Regions from separate parts of the Virgibacillus xinjiangensis genome, predicted to be linked through region 3. Evidence: riboswitches for the same ligand, from Rfam matches in the RefSeq annotation. Region 3 holds a riboswitch; each other region holds the start of a gene.
What was found. Region 3 has a riboswitch for S-adenosylmethionine ahead of ACFOGI_RS12890 (5-methyltetrahydropteroyltriglutamate--homocysteine S-methyltransferase). Riboswitches for the same ligand answer to the same signal wherever they lie in the genome.
Positions count from the first base shown of each region.

Region 1: another riboswitch for S-adenosylmethionine. It lies ahead of ACFOGI_RS11275 (MFS transporter); the one in region 3 lies ahead of ACFOGI_RS12890 (5-methyltetrahydropteroyltriglutamate--homocysteine S-methyltransferase).
Region 2: another riboswitch for S-adenosylmethionine. It lies ahead of ACFOGI_RS16210 (methionine ABC transporter ATP-binding protein); the one in region 3 lies ahead of ACFOGI_RS12890 (5-methyltetrahydropteroyltriglutamate--homocysteine S-methyltransferase).

Region 1 covers NZ_JBHRSA010000043.1:45,709-51,821, reverse strand. The annotation lists gene ACFOGI_RS11295 (DoxX family protein) at 1-306, opposite strand, end outside; gene ACFOGI_RS11290 (ring-cleaving dioxygenase) at 472-1,413, opposite strand; gene ACFOGI_RS11285 (ring-cleaving dioxygenase) at 1,445-2,383, opposite strand; gene ACFOGI_RS11280 (MarR family winged helix-turn-helix transcriptional regulator) at 2,499-2,954, opposite strand; gene ACFOGI_RS11275 (MFS transporter) at 3,281-4,747, opposite strand; SAM riboswitch class I at 4,910-5,017, opposite strand; gene ACFOGI_RS11270 (5-methyltetrahydropteroyltriglutamate--homocysteine S-methyltransferase) at 5,044-6,113, opposite strand, start outside.
Region 2 covers NZ_JBHRSA010000058.1:20,175-26,287, reverse strand. The annotation lists gene ACFOGI_RS16225 (pyridoxal phosphate-dependent aminotransferase) at 75-1,247, shown strand; gene ACFOGI_RS16220 (MetQ/NlpA family ABC transporter substrate-binding protein) at 1,319-2,152, opposite strand; gene ACFOGI_RS16215 (methionine ABC transporter permease) at 2,181-2,840, opposite strand; gene ACFOGI_RS16210 (methionine ABC transporter ATP-binding protein) at 2,824-3,843, opposite strand; SAM riboswitch class I at 3,918-4,026, opposite strand; gene ACFOGI_RS16205 (hypothetical protein) at 4,202-5,224, opposite strand; gene ACFOGI_RS16200 (YjzC family protein) at 5,362-5,574, opposite strand; gene ACFOGI_RS16195 (5'-methylthioadenosine/S-adenosylhomocysteine nucleosidase) at 5,698-6,113, opposite strand, start outside.
Region 3 covers NZ_JBHRSA010000046.1:174,915-181,027, forward strand. The annotation lists gene ACFOGI_RS12880 (D-glycero-alpha-D-manno-heptose-1,7-bisphosphate 7-phosphatase) at 1-473, shown strand, start outside; gene metA (homoserine O-acetyltransferase MetA) at 586-1,494, shown strand; SAM riboswitch class I at 1,568-1,671, shown strand; gene ACFOGI_RS12890 (5-methyltetrahydropteroyltriglutamate--homocysteine S-methyltransferase) at 1,753-2,862, shown strand; gene ACFOGI_RS12895 (CidA/LrgA family protein) at 3,113-3,520, shown strand; gene ACFOGI_RS12900 (LrgB family protein) at 3,513-4,202, shown strand; gene ACFOGI_RS12905 (N-acetylmuramoyl-L-alanine amidase) at 4,258-5,052, opposite strand; gene ACFOGI_RS12910 (DUF1028 domain-containing protein) at 5,186-6,034, shown strand; gene ACFOGI_RS12915 (LLM class flavin-dependent oxidoreductase) at 6,081-6,113, opposite strand, start outside.

The sequences.
Region 1 (6,113 bases), on a different contig from region 3:
TACCAGGTCATACACATAACCATTCAAGAATCCATCCGGAAATTTAACGGTGAAAATGTCGCCCAGCATGATGATTCCCATTAGAATGGAGGCAATTCTGGTGCCCAATCCGAGGATTAGGGCGATACCGCCGATCAATTCAATCCCTGCGACGGCGTATGCTAGAAATCCGGGGATTCCTATACTTTCAAACCAGCCGACCGTATTTCCAATTCCTTGTTGGAATTTGGAAAGGCCATTGGCCAAAAACACTGCCCCTAACATGATGCGAAGTAAAAAGTTTCCAACTTCCATTCTGTTTGACATATGATGCTCCTTCCCATAGATTTTCGCCTAATTCATATATTATCATTTCATTCATTATGAATTCAAGGTATTTATTTTTAATTAAAGATATTCATTCTTTTTGAAGATCACTTCTTGTATTGCTGGCCTATCAGCAGCAAAGGTGAAACAGCCCTACCTGTTCCATTATTCAGTGTCTTCTTTTCGAACCTCAACAAGGGGCAATGTCTTTTCCAAATCTGCACGCTTGGATTCCAGCCAAGGAGGCAGCATAAGCCCTTCGCCCAGCTTGTCCATCGGTTCGTCTACCGTGAACCCTGGTGGATCTGTGGCTATTTCAAAAAGAATTCCGCCTTCTTCCCGAAAATAAACCGATTGGAAGTAATGACGTTCACGTATTTCTGTCGGATATAGTCCCTTCTCTTCCAATCTCGATTTCCATCTGTGCAGATCCTCCTGATCCTTCGCCCTCCAAGCGATGTGATGAACCGTTCCTGCGCCCATCAAGCCGCGGACAGATGGGGTCAGTTTGATGTCGATGGAATTTCCAAGCTGTCCTTCCGCTTTAAAACGGAGAAACCCATCCTCCTGTCCCATGCTTTCGAGCCCTAATACATCTTCAAGCACTTCAGCAGTTTTAAATGGCTGGACTGTATGCAGGACAGCTCCGCCGAACCCTTTGACAGCAACCTCCGGGTCAATATTGCCCACGCTCCATTGATTAGAGGGACCTTCCTTTCTTTCCACCAGTTCAATGGGCAGGCCGTCAGGGTCTTCAAACTGGATATATGCTTCCCCGAACCGGTTGGACGCAGTGGTTTTTACACCATGGCTCTCTAGCCGCTTTTCCCAGAATGGGGCCGAACCAGCTGGGATGATGTAGCTGGTGACACCAACCTGCCCAATGCCGATCCGCCCTTTCAATTGCTTTGGCCACGGAAAGAAGGTGATGATACTGCCCGGGTCCCCTGACTCATTGCCGAAATAAAGATGGTAAACTTCCGGGCGATCGAAATTGATCGTCTTTTTCACCAACCTCAATCCCAATACACCGGCATAGAAATCAATCGTCCGCTGCGGATCATTGACCATCGCTGTTATATGATGGATTCCAGCTGTTTTCTGCATGGTTTCCCCTCCTTATTGGATAGCAAAGTGCTTAGTCCAATTCTCTCACATCAATTGGAATGACATGCTGTTCAATGGTGGTGCGATGTGGTTCATACTGCTTCGGCAGTTTCAACTCTTTCCCCATCGTGTCAGGTGACTCATCATGCGCAAAACCAGGCGGATCTGTCGCTATTTCAAATAGTATCTCTCCATGCTCGCGGAAGTAAACGGCGTTAAAGTATTGGCGGTCCTTCACCGGTGTTACCCCGTATCCGAACCCTTTCAGGTAATTCCGCCAATCGAGCTGGTCTTTGTCATCATCGGCCCGCCATGCAATATGATGGACGGTCCCTACCCCCATCAGTCCGTCAGCACTATTGGTCAGCTTTATATCGATGACATTGCCGATGTCACCAAAGGAACGGTAACGGATAAACTCCCCATCTGTGCCGACTTTCTCAAGTCCCATCACTTCTTCCAAGAGTTGTGCTGTCTTTGCCGGCTGCTTGGATAACAGGGTTGCGCCCCCGAATCCTTTGATTGCCACATCCGGCGTTACATTGCCGAAGTTCCAGGTATTTACATTTCCCTCTTCCCTTTCCACCATTTCCAGATGTAGCCCATGAGGATCCGCAAATTGCAGGGTTTCTTCTCCAAAGCGCTCCGTCTTTGTAAAAGGAATGTGGAACTTTTCCAGTCTGTCTTCCCAAAATCCCATCGCGCCCACTGGAACCACATAGGAAGTGACACCGACCTGGCCTGCGCCGACTCTCCCTTTATACGCATCTGCCCATGGAAAGAACGTGATGATCGTTCCCGGCTTTCCACCTTCATTTCCGAAGTACAGGTGATAGGTGCCCGGATCATCAAAGTTCACGGTCTTCTTGACTAAACGCAGTCCTAATACTCCGGCATAAAAGTCTACATTTTCTTGGGGATGACCGACAATGGCAGAAATATGGTGGATTCCCGCCGTCTTCTTGTTCATCTATCTCCCCTCCTCTGTCCTAGGATTGATTATGATCTAAAGCAACTCTGATTTTTTGAAGCGAATGAGTGATATGAATTAATTTATCACGAAATCGAGATATTATCCAAAAAATTTAGATACCCTGGGCATGGTATCCCAATTTTTTCAGTTGATCGATCAATACTTCTTTCTCTTGTGCATCAAGGCCACTGCATATGTCCTGCATGGCAGCTTTGTGCTTCGGGAAGACGTCATCCATCAGATCCTTTCCGGCATCTGTCAATGTTGCATGGGTGATCCGTCGGTCTTCGGGGCATGGTCTTCTCTTCAAGAATCCTTTCTTTTCCAGCTTATCTACCACATAGGTAATACTGCTGCTTGCGATGAGGACCTTATCACCGATTTTCTGTATGGGTTGGTCACCTTTATTATAAATCAGTTCAAGAACCGCAAACTCTGTTGGATTGAGGCCCAGACATTTGATATCTTCTTCCACCCGCTTTTTGATGGATTGCAAGGCACGGGACAACACCACAAATAACTTCAGGGACAACTCCTCGTCATTGTTACGCTGATCGTGATCAGTCATGAATACCATTCCTTTATAATTATCTCGAATTCGAAGTAATTATATCGGAGCCCATTATCCTTTGTCAACCCGATATGTATTTAAATCAAAAGGGAGTGGTATACACCCGCTTCGGAAATATACTTACTTCGCTTTCCACGGGCGGCTGGTGAGCCTCCGAATGCTATCGCACTTCGGGGTCTCACCTAGGCCTTTCCTCCCGTTGGAATCTGCGCATATTTCCTCCGCTGGTTCACTGCATTGTTACGTTCTTTCGCTTCATACCACCTCGTTATGACCCATCCTCCTGTCTTTCATGGAAAGTAGCTACGTCTATTTCCTGCGACCTAAGCACTCTTGCCAACGGCCGAGCTCGCGACAGCTTTTCCGGATATGGCAATTACAAGAACCAGGCCGGCAGCCATCAAAGCGCCATCCAGCAAGAGTGCAGAGCCCCAGTTGCCGGATTGGTCGCGAATCGCACCGGAGACCACCGGCGCCAGCACCGCACCGATTTCTGCAATCAGGTTAAGCATACCGAACATGGACCCCTTGTTCTCCGGCGGGGTGAGGTCGGATGCCAGTGCATGGGCAACAGGCTGCAAGGCGAAAAAGAATAGGCCGGATACAAATAGAATGACCGACATGACCACTGGATGACTATAGCCCATCATGACATAGCCAGCAAAAACAAAGATAAGCACCGTCAATACAGCCGTCAGAACGACAAGCACATTACGCCGTCCATTCGGGCGATCCGCCACTAAGTCGGAAATTTTGCCCCCCAGCGGGAATCCGATAATCCCGGCAATCCCGTTGAAGGAAGCTACCAATGCCGCTGCCATCAAGGCGCCTCCTCCAAAATCCTGCACAATCGATACGGACCAGAAACCATAGAACCATAGATGCCACATCACCGGAATGAAGAATAAGTACAGGAAAAAGAGATTCTTATTGGCCAACAATGGCTTGATTTCGGATTTCTTGGTCATGTACAAGTACAAAATCAGCAATGGACATAGTGCCACCAGGATGAATGCGATGGATACTTCTGTCAGGTTCAGTTGGACAGAAGCGAAGTAGATCCCCATCACGAGGAGCAGGAACACCGCCGAATACCCCGTCATATAACCGAATGTCTTTCCAAAGTTCGCTTTGATGCCCGGTGAGGACTTTTCGGTTGGCTGAACAGTACTGGCCTTCGGTTTCAAAAAGAAATATAAAACCAATCCGACGACCAAGGTCAGCGCTCCGGTTACATAGAAAGGAAAACGCCATGCATCGATGCCCATGAATGGCTCCGCAACTGTCAACAAGTATGGAATTCCCAACAGCCCTGCAGTCAGGCCGATGGACACACCGGTCAGTACGACCCCCATCCCGGTTCCGACTTTATTAGCCGGTGTGTGATAGGCGATATAGGAGCGGTCATTCGAGTAAAACACACCTTCTCCAAGCCCTAACAGGACACGGAACACGATGAATGCAATCAAACCGCCAACCAAACCAGTGAGCAATGTGGCAACACCGGCCCAAAAAATACTGCAGACAATGACGGCGCGATAACCGAATTTGTCGCCAAAATACCCGCCAGGGAACTGCATCAGCATGAATCCTGCGAAAAACAAGCTTCCGATCAATCCGCCAATCCCATGTGGATTATCTACATTAGCGAAAAATGATACTTCATTTTCAATCATATAGGTGATGATGGGGCCAGCTGCCGTCCGGTCGATATAGGAAATGACCCACCCCAACAACAGCAACCCCCAAATCGTGTGATACCTTTGCCAACCTTCTTTCACTTTTGCCATTTTCAACACATTCCTTTCGTTACTGGTGATAGCCAAGCCCTTGTAAAGGCGCCGGCATCGTTTTAGTTGAACTTATACTGTCTGTCGTTAAAGATGAAATTCTGATGATATACGAAAGCCCCTCTGCTTAGAGAGAGGGGCTTTTACGTAAAGACTCTGCCTCTCTTATCTCGCAAAGCCGGAAGCTCTGCAGGATGTAGCACCTTTTCAACATTATTGAAAGGTTGCCGGGTTTCATCGGGCCAGTCCCTCCACCACTCTTTATAAGAGATGTTCACTTGTGGTCTCTTCCAAGATTACTTCCAAACATCTTCTGCAATGTCCACTACATGGCGTACTTTCTGCCATTGCTGTTCTTCGGTCAGTTTATTTCCGTCCTCGGTGGAAGCGAATCCGCATTGTGGACTCAGGCAAAGCTGCTCCAAAGGAACATACTTGCTTGCTTCGTCTATCCGAGCTTTGACTTCCTCTGGATCCTCTAATTCACCGAACTTCGAGGTAATCAATCCCAATACCACGTATAGATCATTGCGGTTGATCTTGCGCAGCGGCTCAAAGCTTCCAGAGCGTTCGTCATCAAATTCCAGGAACAGTCCATCAACATCCAAGCCACCGAAGATGATGTCTGATAATGCTTCATAGCTGCCGCTGGTCATATAGGTTGATTTGTAATTACCCCGGCAGATATGCATAGTCACCAGCAAATCATCCGGCCTGTTGGCAATGGATTCATTGACAGCCCGAGCGCATAAGGCAGCAATTTTTTCCGGATCCTTCCCATTCTCTATCATCGATTTACGGCGTTCTTCCGAAAAGAAGATGGCCCAGGAAGTATCGTCGATTTGCAGATACCGGCAACCCTCATCATAAAGTGCCTGGATCACGCCTTGATATGCGGCAGCCAGATCGTCGACCAGCTCTTCGTCATTCTGGTATGTCCCTTCCTCAAATTCCCCCCTGAAATACAGCATGTTTGGACTTGGAATGGCGAATTTAGCCACTGCATCGCCAGCTAGGCTTTTCAGGAACTTGAAGTGTTCGATCATATAATGGCCGTTGAACCGGACCTTGTCTGTCACTTTCAGACCGCGCTTTCTTGTCTCTACACCGGTGAATTGCAATCCCTTCTCCGGCGTGTAACCTTCCACGCCATCGAAGCCTTCCAGAAAATCAAAGTGCCACCAGCTGCGCCTCAATTCCCCGTCGGTCACTGCTTGCAGGCCTGCTTCTTTCTGCTTTTCTACCAGCTTCACAATTTCCTCATCTTCTATTTGACGAAGCTGCTCTGCTGTAATCTCTCCATTTTCTTTTTGGCTACGGGCTTGTTTCAATCGCTCCGGACGCAGGAAGCTTCCTACATGATCTG
Region 2 (6,113 bases), on a different contig from region 3:
CGGCAAGTCCCCCCTGAAAGGAATGATGATAGAAAGTGAAAAGAACCATGTACACCGTTTAGGAGAGTGAAATCATGCAGCAATTCGAACAATCAGAGACATTGAAACGGCTGCCGGAGCAGTTTTTTGCCAGCTTGGTTAAAAAAGTACAGCGGCTGAAAGACCAAGGCCATGATGTCATCAACCTCGGGCAGGGAAATCCCGATTTGCCGACACCGGATCATATTGTGGAAGAGCTGAAGCAATCTGCCGGGATTCCGGAATACCATAAATATTCCCCATTCCGCGGGCAGCCCTTCCTGAAAAAAGCGATCGCTGAGTTCTATCAGCGGGAATATGGAGTGGAGCTGGATCCTGAGAGTGAGGTCGCGATCATGGCCGGGGCCAAAACAGGGTTGGTGGAAATCAGCCAATGCCTGTTGAATCCTGGGGATACCGCTCTCCTGCCTGACCCCGGTTATCCGGATTATATGTCAGGAATTGCCCTGGCAGGCGCTGAATCTGCGTTCATGCCATTGACGGCAGAGAACGGCTTTTTACCCGATTACGAGGCATTGAGTAACGAGGATCTCGAGAAAGCCAAACTGATGTTTTTAAATTACCCGAACAACCCGACTTCTGGTACAGCTACAGAAGAGTTTTTCCAGGAAACCATAGAGGTTGCCAACAAGCATAACATCTGTGTGGTCCATGACTTTGCCTATGGTGCCATCGGGTTTGACGGCAAAAAACCCCTCAGCTTCCTTCAATTTGACGGTGCCAAGGATGTCGGTGTCGAGATGTACACCTTGTCGAAAACGTATAATATGGCCGGGTGGCGTGTCGCTTTCGCTGTCGGAAATCCATCGGTCATCGAGAGCATCAATCTCATACAGGACCATTTATATGTAAGTCTGTTCAGTTCCATCCAACAGGCTGCAGAGAAAGCACTGACGGCTGACCAGACAGCAGTCGATCAACTGGTGGAAACCTATGAAAAAAGAAGAGATGTTTTTGTGGACAAACTTCATTCCATCGGCTGGAAGGTGGAAGCACCAAAAGGTACATTCTTCTCTTGGCTGCCCATTCCGGAAGGTTATACCTCCCAGCAATTCGCCGACCTCCTGTTGGAAAAAGCCCATGTGGCGGTCGCTCCAGGTAATGGTTTCGGGGAACAGGGAGAAGGTTATGTTCGAGTCGGCCTCCTCGACAGCGAAGAAAGGCTTGCTGAAGCGGCAGAACGGATTGGCAAACTCGGTCTGTTCTAGTAATCCCATCCATATATCCAATAGAAAGGCTGTGCTCCCCCTCCAAGGGAAACACAGCCTCTTTCATTTCTTTATTCCGTCATCCATTGTGGTTTGCCAAATCCTTTGAATTCCTCATCAATGATTTCTTCAAATTCTGGTGATTCGATGACTTCCTTGATATCCTGAATCCATTCACTGTCAAGATCCTCTGTATTCACTACCACACGATTGCGGTAGTCATCAGGCATATCTTCCAGCGCGAGGGCGTCAAGCAGATCCATACCAGCAGCAAGGGCGAAGTTGCCTGGCACGGTTGCCAAGTCTTCACTATCAGCTGTACGTGGTAATTGGCCTGCTTCAATTTCTTTGAACTGCAGATCCTTCGGGTTCTCGGCGATATCGTCAAGACTTGCCCGCAACTGGTCGACCTCCTCATCGAGAGTGATCAGCCCTTCATCTTCCAGCATGATCAGTGTACGTGCCAAATTCGTAGGGTCATTGGCAATCGTGATGTTGCTTCCATCCTCAATATCCTCGATGGAATCATAAGTGTTGGAATACAGTCCCATCGGTGCAGTCGGCACGATTTTCACTTCAGACAAGTCCATGCCGTTTTCTTCTGCAAACGATTCATAATATAGCTTGTGCTGGAACAGGTTGGCATCAATATCTCCGTTATGCAAGGCATTGTTCGGCTGGATATAGTCACTGAATTCTGTATTCTCGACAGTGTACCCTTTTTCTTCCAGCAATGGTTTCAGCGCTTTATTGACCATATCACTGTACGGTCCGGATGTGGCACCGAAGCGTATGGTGTCCTTTCCACCTTCATCGGCACCTGAAGCACTTTCTTCTCCTCCGCCGCATGCAGCCAATACTAATAATGCGAGTAATGTAAGAATAATTCCCAGTTGTCTTTTCATTTAATTTCCTCCTCAGTGGGTGTATTTTTTAGCGTTTGTTAACTGCCTTGGCAATGAAGTCGCCGGCATATTGGATAACTTGGACAAGCACGATCAGGACAATGACTGTCGTATACATGATCAAATCGTCATAGCGGTAATACCCATAACGGATGGCCAAATCACCTATACCGCCACCGCCGACTGTCCCTGCCATTGCAGAAAAACCGATCAGGCTGATGGTCGTGATGGTCAATCCGCTGATGATTCCTGGTTTTGCCTCTGGTAGGATGACATCCTTAATGATCATCCATGGGGATGCACCGACAGATACAGCTGCTTCTATCACACCTTGGTCAATCTCTCTTGCTGACGTTTCTACAATCCGAGCGAAAAATGGAATGGCTGCCACCGATAGAGGCACTGCTGCTGCCGTCGGCCCGATCGTGGTGCCAAGCAGTGCATCTGTAACAGGCAACAGAAAAACCAACAGTATGATAAACGGGATCGAGCGTACCAGGTTGGTAATGATCCCTGCTGTCACCTTTACGAAGCGGTTCTCCAGGAATACTCCGCGATCCGTGACAAATAAAAGGATTCCTAGCGGCAGTCCGACGAGAATGGCGATTCCAAGGGAGATGCCTACCATATACAAAGTTTCAAAGAATGCTTGATTCAGCTCCGGAAGCAGTTCAATCAACCGATCCATGCTGCACCACCTCCACTTGTTCAATTCGTTCTTCCAAGTAAGCAATCGCTCCGTCAATCTGATCTTTTGCACCAGTTAGTTCCATCATGAACACGCCGAGAGGCATGTCCCGTATGTACTCCACTTTCCCATGAAGGATGTTGCCGCTCACCGGATAGGCCTGCAGCATATCGGAAACCACCGCTTCCTTGGCCAGATCCCCGCGGAATTGCAATTTTACCAAGGTGCCCTTGCACTCTCTCAAAAGCTTTTCCGGCAATGTAAATTGCAGGACGGTCTGAATGAAATCCTTGGTCAATTCTTCTTTGGGGTTCGCGAAGATATCGAAAACCTTTCCTTCTTCCACCACTTTGCCAGCCTGCATCACGGCACAACGGTGGCAGATTTCTTTGACGACTTCCATTTCATGGGTGATGATGACAATCGTGATTCCAAGCTCCTCATTGATCTTTTTCAGCAGCCGGAGAATCGATTTGGTGGTGCTTGGATCCAAGGCGGAAGTCGCTTCGTCACACAACAGCACTTTCGGGTTGTTGGCCAGCGCCCTGGCAATGCTCACCCGCTGTTTCTGTCCCCCGCTGAGTTGGGCTGGATAAGTGTCGGCCTTATCGGCTAGACCAACAAGTTCCAACAGCTCCGCCACCCGCTTCTGTTGTTCTGTCCTGCCAAGGCCTGCAGCCTTCAGGGCGAACGCTACATTCTCCGCCACCGTTTTGGAAGAGACAAGATGGAATCCTTGAAAAATCATGCCGATCGACTGGCGCGCCTGTCTTAGTTCTTTGGCCGGCAGTTTTAGCAGATCGGTACCATCAATCAGCACTTCCCCTGCTGTCGGCCGCTCCAGAATATTGATGCAGCGGAGGAGTGTGCTTTTACCTGCTCCGCTGTACCCGACAATCCCATAAATCTCTCCACGGTCGATACGCAGGTCTACCTGATCCACACCCGTGACCTGCTTGTTCTTCACTTTAAATACTTTCTCCAGATTACGCAGCTCAATCATGCTGTTCCCCCATATCGCCTAAAACAAAAAAACCTCTTTCCATATGTGAAAGAGAGGTTGATTACTGATTCAATACCTTATCTTCCAGAATGGATACTCATTCCGCAGGAGGTAGCACCACTCCGTCATGGAAGGTTGCTGTGACGTCTTCAGGCCTGTTCCCTCAGTCACTCTTGATAAGCTGTATACAATTTTCATAGACTTAATACTATATGGGTTCGACAACAATGTCAACACAATTTTAGAATTTTACAGTTAATGGTGTAATTCCGCAAAATCGCATCTTTCTTGCAGTGGCGTGCGCGTACTAGGAATAAAACGTCATACAGGAGAGCTATAATTTAGGACTCCCTGCCGATCATGGAAGGGCATTGTCTCCTTCGAAGTTCTTCCTTACCTTTGCAGCAGCCTTTTCCGGATTTTTATAAACGATTGGTTCCTGATGAAGGGTGTGGAAAAAGTTCATATCACTGGTGCCAACTCCGCTGTAGGAAAGTCTGGGGATGACCCGGGCATGGGCCGGAGATCCTTCATTGGAAAAGGTCAGCGACATATTGAAACTGGCCAGTCCCTCTTCTTGCAAGGTGAGAAATACTGCCTGCAGGCCGCTAGCAAAGTCCTCCCAATCCTGCTGCTTAAATTCAGTAATGTCTGTCAGCCCTTTAAAAATCGCTTGAAAATCATAATGGCTTTTTGGAGCAAATGAATGCATCCATGCTGTATTTCCTTTTTCCCCGATCCAACGCTCTCCATCCTTTTCTTGATCATACAGCCAGGCAAGATACTCGATGCCATGGTTTTCCTGAAAAGCCCTGGACTTGCGGTCAAATAGACTCTGGTAATTGGTTGCTGCTTCCGACACGACCACATGGAGATGCGGATGCAGAATGCTCCCTCCCGCTTCCGGCAGGTAATTCCAATTGATCGAAGCATACATTACTTCCTCTTCCGACCGGAGTACCTGCTGAATATATTGTTGTGCTGCCTGGAATGCATCCCGCATCATTGGGATTGTAAAGTTCTTCAGGGTGACATAATGTTCTTCGGAGAGTACGACTACCCCATTATGCTTGCTGTAAGGAAAGAGATTTGGAAATACGACCGATTCTCCCTTCCGAATCCTTCCTTCCGGGGATATCTCTTTCGGGAATACCGGCGTGAATGCCTCCAGATTCTCGGGGCAGAACGGGCATTGGTCACCGCCGGTCTCTACCCCTTCCTCGAAATAGTCCGTTTTAGCCGGTTGCATCCCGGGATCAACGACCAACCTGGAAGATTCCCCGGTGAGCGGGTCGAATCGCACCTCTGTCTTCTGCTCTACCCTATCGCCATTCTTATAAAAGCTGAAAACTTCCTCCTGACTGACAAATAACGGATTCATTCAGCATCTCTCCTCCTGTAGGGTTTTCTTCTTTATGTACCTGGTTTGCATGATCGATCGATTAAAAATGGAAGTGATTTATTTATTGGAGACCTTGCTCCATAAAAAAGCCGCTCCATTTACAGAGCAGCCTGACACTAGTTGTTGCTTCTTCCCTGGACACCTGGTTTATGAAGGTCGCGTTTCTTGATCCACACCCGGTCCTGGTTGGTATTCTGAGGAAACTCCTGGCCTGCTTCCATCTCCAACTGGCGCGGGTCTTCCACGTTGCTTCCCGTTTCACCTTTTTCTATATATATGCCATTATTCGGTGCTTTATCTCCTGCTTTGAATCTTGACTGTTCACCCATTTGATTTCCTCCTTCTGGACTTTTCCTTAGTATGGATTACCGGAGGAATAATTATGAATGGAAGGCTAGCGATACAACGAAAAAGAACACCTCCATACGCACGGAAGTGTTCGTTTGTACAATTTATTTTTCACTTGTAATGGTGGAAATGTATTCGCTCACTACCTCATACACATAGTCCTGATTTGCTGTAGCGGTGTTTGGATCATATTCCCCGCCGTTGGTTTTATTATTGGAGAGAATCCTGATACCGAGGAAAGCTGTATCATATGCCTTGGAAATCTGCGCCGCCGAGGCAGTTTCCATCTCCTCTACCGATGTGCCGAAGTTCTCATGAATCCATTCAATGCGATCGACCTCATTGTTCCAAAAGTCCGCAGAGCCTATCGTGCCTTCCACGACCTTCCCTTTTGTATGGGTATCTTTCACTGCATGGGCAGCTGCCAGGAGATCCTCGTCTCCTTCATAGTAACGGGCCTTTTCTGCGTCAGGGTCTTCCCCAGCGCTACCTTCAGAGGCCATCAAATCCATCGGAATCC
Region 3 (6,113 bases):
CAGACCGGGTGACATTTGTGAACACCCCGGAAGATTTTCACCTGCTGCCTGGAACAGGTGAGGCAGTCCAACTTCTGAATGCTGCCGGCTACAAGGTATTTGTGGTGACGAATCAGGGAGGGGTCGGTCTCGGCTTCATGGCAGAAGAAGCATTGAGAGAGGTACATATGAAAATGCAGGAAGTTCTGCGGAAAGAAAACGCATTAATTGATGATATTGCTTACTGTCCTCATAAGCCCTATGCCAATTGTGCGTGCCGTAAGCCGAAGCCTCAGATGATACTGGATTTAGCGGAGAAGCACCAGGTAAACCTGAAAGAAAGTTATATGGTAGGTGACCGTGAACCAGATATTCTTGCAGGAAGGGATGCAGGAGTAAGAACGATCCTGGTTGGTAATGGAGATTCTGGAGGAGTTGTTGCAGATTTTGTTTTTCCTGATTTACTAGCTGCTGCGAAGTGGATTGCCAGTTAAGGGGGGCTGTTAAACCAAGTCCGCTCCAATCTTAGCTGAAAGGTGTTGCGGGAATTTTGCATTATCTTTATAATAGTAAGCATTATCTGAGCAATCACAGGGGGAGATGCTGTTGCCAATAAATATACCGAAAGAACTGCCTGCTACGGAAGAGCTGAGACATGAAAAGATATTTGTCATGGATGAAGATCGTGCAAGGTCTCAAGATATCCGTCCACTGAATATACTGATCGTCAATCTCATGCCGGAAAAGGAACGTACGGAACTGCAGCTGCTTCGCCTATTGGGAAATACGCCGTTGCAAGTAAATATATCTTTTCTGCGGATGAAGACACATGAAGCGAAAACTACCAGCAAATCCCATTTGGATACGTTCTATGAAACATTCAGTGAAGTTAAAGACCGCCGCTTTGATGGAATGATCATCACTGGTGCTCCAATCGAACACCTTGCATTTGAAGAGGTGGACTATTGGGAAGAATTGACGGAAATCATGGAGTGGAGCAAGAACAATGTAACCTCTGTCTTGAATATCTGTTGGGGGGCACAGGCCTGCTTGTATTATCACTATGGTATCGGCAAATTCCCGTTGCCGAAGAAGCTCTCGGGGATTTATCAGCATCAGGTTGCTGACCAGACCATCAATTTGGTTCGAGGGTTTGAAGATGTATTCAATGCTCCACACTCTCGTTATACTGCGGTTTCTATGGAAGAGATTGAGGAAGATCCTCGTCTACTGCTTCTATCTTCATCGGAAGAGGCGGGTGCATTCATCATCTTATCCAAAGATGAAAAGCATATTATGGTGACTGGGCACTTGGAATATGATGCAGACACGCTGGCGGAAGAATACGCCCGTGATCTTGATAAAGGACTGGATATTGATGTCCCAGAAAATTACTTTCCAAATAATGATGTGAACCAAGATCCGTTGAATACTTGGAGATCCCATACACATCTGCTGTTTTCCAATTGGTTGAATTACTATGTCTATCAGCAGACTCCATACCAATGGAATTAGTGCTCCACTTTGCTTTTCAAGGGAAAAATGCTATTATAGTAGATATGAAATTACAGATAATTGAGTGAATTGTTTCTTATCCGGAGAGGCCGAGGGACTGGACCGATGAAGCCTCAGCAACCTGTCTTTCGACAAGGTGCTACGTCCAGCAAGCTGTATAAGCTTGAAAGATAAGAGGGATAAACTGTTTCTACAGGGTCTCTTCTTATGGAGAGGCCCTGTTTCATTACATACAACTCAGAAGGAGAGGAATACATAATGGCAGTAAAATTAGAGAAAAAAGCACCATTCAAAGGGGACCATGTGGGAAGCTTGTTGCGTCCGCAGAGGTTGAAACAGGCAAGATTGCAAAGAGCAAATGGAGAAATCACTGCAGAACAGCTGCGGAAAGTGGAAGACGAAGAAATCATCAAGCTGGTGGAAAAGCAAAAGGAAGCAGGATTGCAGTCCATCACCGATGGAGAGTTCCGCCGTTCTTGGTGGCATTTTGATTTCCTGGAAAATCTTGTGGGTGTGAAAGGCTATGATTCAGGGAAAGGAATCACCTTTGACGGAATCCAAACCAAATCCCGTTCCATCAAAGTAATCGACCGAGTGGATTTTGATGAAAGCCACCCATTCCTGGACCACTATAAATTTCTACATAACCAGGTAGGAGATCAACATGTACCAAAGATGACCATTCCGAGCCCGAATATGCTCCTGCTTCGAGGAGAGATAGATGAGGATGCCTATGGAGTAGAAGCCATTCTTCCAGACTTGACGAATGCATACAGGAAAGCTATCCAAGCATTTTATGAGGCTGGGTGCCGCTACCTGCAACTGGATGACACTTCTTGGGCTACTTTCTTATCGGAGAAAGGTCTTCAATCCCTTCGCGACAAGGGGTATGATCCAGAGAAGCTGCGGGATCTCTTCACACGCGCCATCAATGAATCACTCGAGGGGCGTCCGGATGATATGCTGATCACCATGCACATTTGCCGCGGAAACTACCGCTCCCATTATTTCAGTGAAGGTTCATATGCGGCTGTTTCCGAAATCATTTTCAGCCAGCTTCAGGTGGATGGGCTCTTCCTGGAATTTGATGATGAGCGTTCTGGTGGATTCGAGCCTCTGAAGCATGTGAAAAGAGATGACCTCCACGTGGTTCTCGGCCTGATTACTACCAAGGTCGGGGAGATGGAAGAGAAAGAAGAAGTCAAGTCGCGGATTTCCAGAGCTGCCGAGTACCTGCCATATGAACAGCTTGCTCTAAGTCCACAATGCGGCTTCGCCTCCACAGAAGAGGGGAATGATATTTCAGAAGAGGACCAGTGGGCCAAGATCCGCCATGTCCTGGAAGTCTCCGGAGAAGTTTGGAAATAAGAAGATAGGTTAGAAGATAGACCGCATAGGAGCCTGGTTGCCCTTTGCAGTCTTCTGGTACCTAGGATTTACACTAATACGAGTTCCCGCCAGTTGGTGGGCATGCCTCCAACTCAGCTGAGTGAAAAAGATTGGCCAACTAACAGGAAAAACCGGACAGCAATTGACTGCTGTCCGGTTTTGTTTTTTCTTGGTATCTATCATTTTTGCTATACTAGACTGTATGAAATGGAAATTGGAGTGAGCGCTCTTGCAAAAGTTCGTGAAAGTTATGCTGCATGTCTCGGTGCTATTCGGAATGTACTGGATAGGTACCCGTATTCAACAAGCATTTGATTTGTTTATACCTGGGAGCGTCATTGGCTTGGTACTGCTGTTTTCTTTGTTGATGGCCGGGATTGTCAAACCCCATTGGGTAGATGAGGGAGCACAGTTCGTGGTCAGGCATCTTGCATTGTTTTTCATCCCTGCTACAGTAGGTATCATGAATTATTTTGGTTTATTTGAGGGGGCTGGCTTTATGCTGGTACTCATTGCACTGGGCAGTACCCTGGTAGTGATGGTCGTATCCGGCCATGTCAGTCAATGGCTGGCCCGCAGGAAGTATCGAGAAAACAGTGAGGTTAGCTACACGAAGGAGGAAGGCAGCCATGGGTAATATCTTCATAGGTCTCATCGCCTTCCTAGCAACCGTTACCGTCTATTATCTTTCCCTCCGGATCTATTGGAGATGGACCTATACTTTTCTGGCTCCGGTGATCCCTTCTACCGTATTCATTGTGGTCTTTTTATTAGTATTCCAAATTCCTTATGAGACCTATATGATTGGCGGGGGCTGGATTAACTGGCTGCTTGGACCAGCGGTGGTGGCGTTGGCATACCCTCTGTATGAACAGCGTGAAACACTGAAGCGGCTTACAGTACCGATCCTGACTGGGACATTGACCGGAGCGGTTGCAGGTGTTGCAACCGGGCTCTTGCTGGCAAAGTGGGCTGGCGTGGACGAAACTATTATCTACTCCCTCATTCCTAAAAACTCCACCACCCCTGTAGCTATGGAAGTTGCTGCTTCTGCCGGTGGGATCAGGTCATTGGCCGCGGTGTTTGTCATGATTGCCGGGATCGGCGGCGCTATGCTTCATCGGTTGGTCCTGAAATATTCTGGTATTACGGATGAAGCGGGGAAAGGAGTCGGTGTCGGAAGTGCTAGTCACGCAATTGGTACAGCCATTGTAATGGAACGAAGCAAAATGGAAGGTTCAGTGAGCACTATTGCAATGGTGGTCAGTGCTGTTGCCGTCTCAGTCATCACCCCATGGTTTATCATGTGGTTGATGTAGCTGAGGATTGGCATGAGGATTCTTATATCAGCTGGAGAACTGATGGATCTGCTGCTTAAACCTGGATAATATAAGCATCTTTAATACCACATTCTTTAATTCCTTGGAGATGCATTTCAGCAGCAAGTCTTTTGGGAAATGCTGGTGTCTGGACACGATACCAGTTCCTCCCCTGGATATGCACTTTGCTGACGGATACATTGATGCTTGCTTTATGAAGTGTTGCAGACAGCAGCTGAGCATACTCTTTGTTATGGAATGATCCAGCGATAATCAAGTACTTATCCTTGCTGGTTGAGCCTTTTTTGTTTAAGGAGAAGGCCTTCTCTAACCCTAGAACATGCCCTTCAGCCACCTGTCTATACCACTCATTGGTCCTCATTTTGGCGGCGTCTCCCGGATGATCGATAAACCCGTTTTCTGTAAGTAATGCAGGCATGTTTGTTTCCCTTAACACATGGAAATCAGCCGATTTGCTGCCTCGGTCCCTTAGACCTGCTGCCTTGGAAATCTCCTTATGCATCACTTGTTGAATACCTGCCGTTCTTGACCAGGGAGCCAATTGATGATAAATAAAATCCTCATATCCGTTCCCCATACCCCCTGAAGCGTTACAATGAATCGAAAGGAAGAGGTCTGCCTTCCAACTGTTCGCTTCCTTCGTACGAGCGGCAAGACTTCTGCCCTCATATTGCGAACGGCTCATTTTTACTTTTACATCCCCATAGTTGTTTTGCAATAAGGATGTGATATGCGTGGTGATCGTCCAAACTACCTCTTTCTCTGTTAAACCATGGCCTACAGCTCCCGGGTCGTTGCCACCATGTCCCGGGTCCAGATAGATTTTCATAGGATATTCCTCCTTTTATAACTATAATCGATTGGAAAGGCATGAAAGGGGGGTATCCGTTAATACAAATGGCCGCTCCTGCATCAGCGGCTGTGGTAAACTTAGATTCACTGAGGGTAAAAGGAGGATGTATATGACTTTTTCTATTGCCGGCTATGATCCGCAGACAAAAGAGTTGGGTGTTGCTGTACAATCAAAATTCATCGGGGTAGGTTCTGTGGTTCCCTGGGCAGAGGCGGGTGTGGGTGCTATAGCGACCCAGGCGTTTGCCAACCCGGCTTATGGACCGGAAGGGCTCGCTCTTTTAAAAGAGGGAAAGACTGCACAGGAAGCGATTGATTTGCTGATAGAGCGTGATGAAGGAAGAGAAGACAGGCAGGTGGGGATAGTAGATGCTCTGGGAAGAGCAGCTACATTTACTGGTGGAAAATGCTTCAACTGGGCAGGAGGCATTACTGGTGAGCACTACGCTGCGCAAGGAAATATCCTTGTGAACGAAGAGACGGTAAAGGCGATGGGAGATACATTTGAGAATACTTCACGACCATTGGCAGAGCGCCTGCTGCTTGCGTTGGAGGCAGGTCAGCAAGCTGGTGGGGATAGTAGAGGGCAACAGTCTGCTGCTGTTTATGTGGTAAAGGAACAGGGAGGTTACCTTGGAGCAAATGACCGTTATATAGATTTGCGGGTGGACGATCATAAGGAGCCAATCAAGGAACTGATCCGGATCTATCATCTCCATCAACTATACTTCGGTACTACAGAGGCTGAAAATATACTGAAGATCGAAGGAGAGGTTCGACAAGAAATTGCCAACCAGCTTTACCGGTTGGAGTATACGGATACAGCACAGATGGATGAAGATACCCTGCATGAACGGTTGACAGCATTTATCCATACCGAAAATTTTGAAGGCAGGGAACTGGATAAAGGTAAAATTGACAAGGAAGTCCTGGATTTCATGAAAAGCTGCGGAGGTTAAAATAGATAAAGGGAAAGCCGTAACAGGCTTTCCCTTTTCAGGTCATTCAACGGTTGGACAATCCAATTTCCTCTGCGAT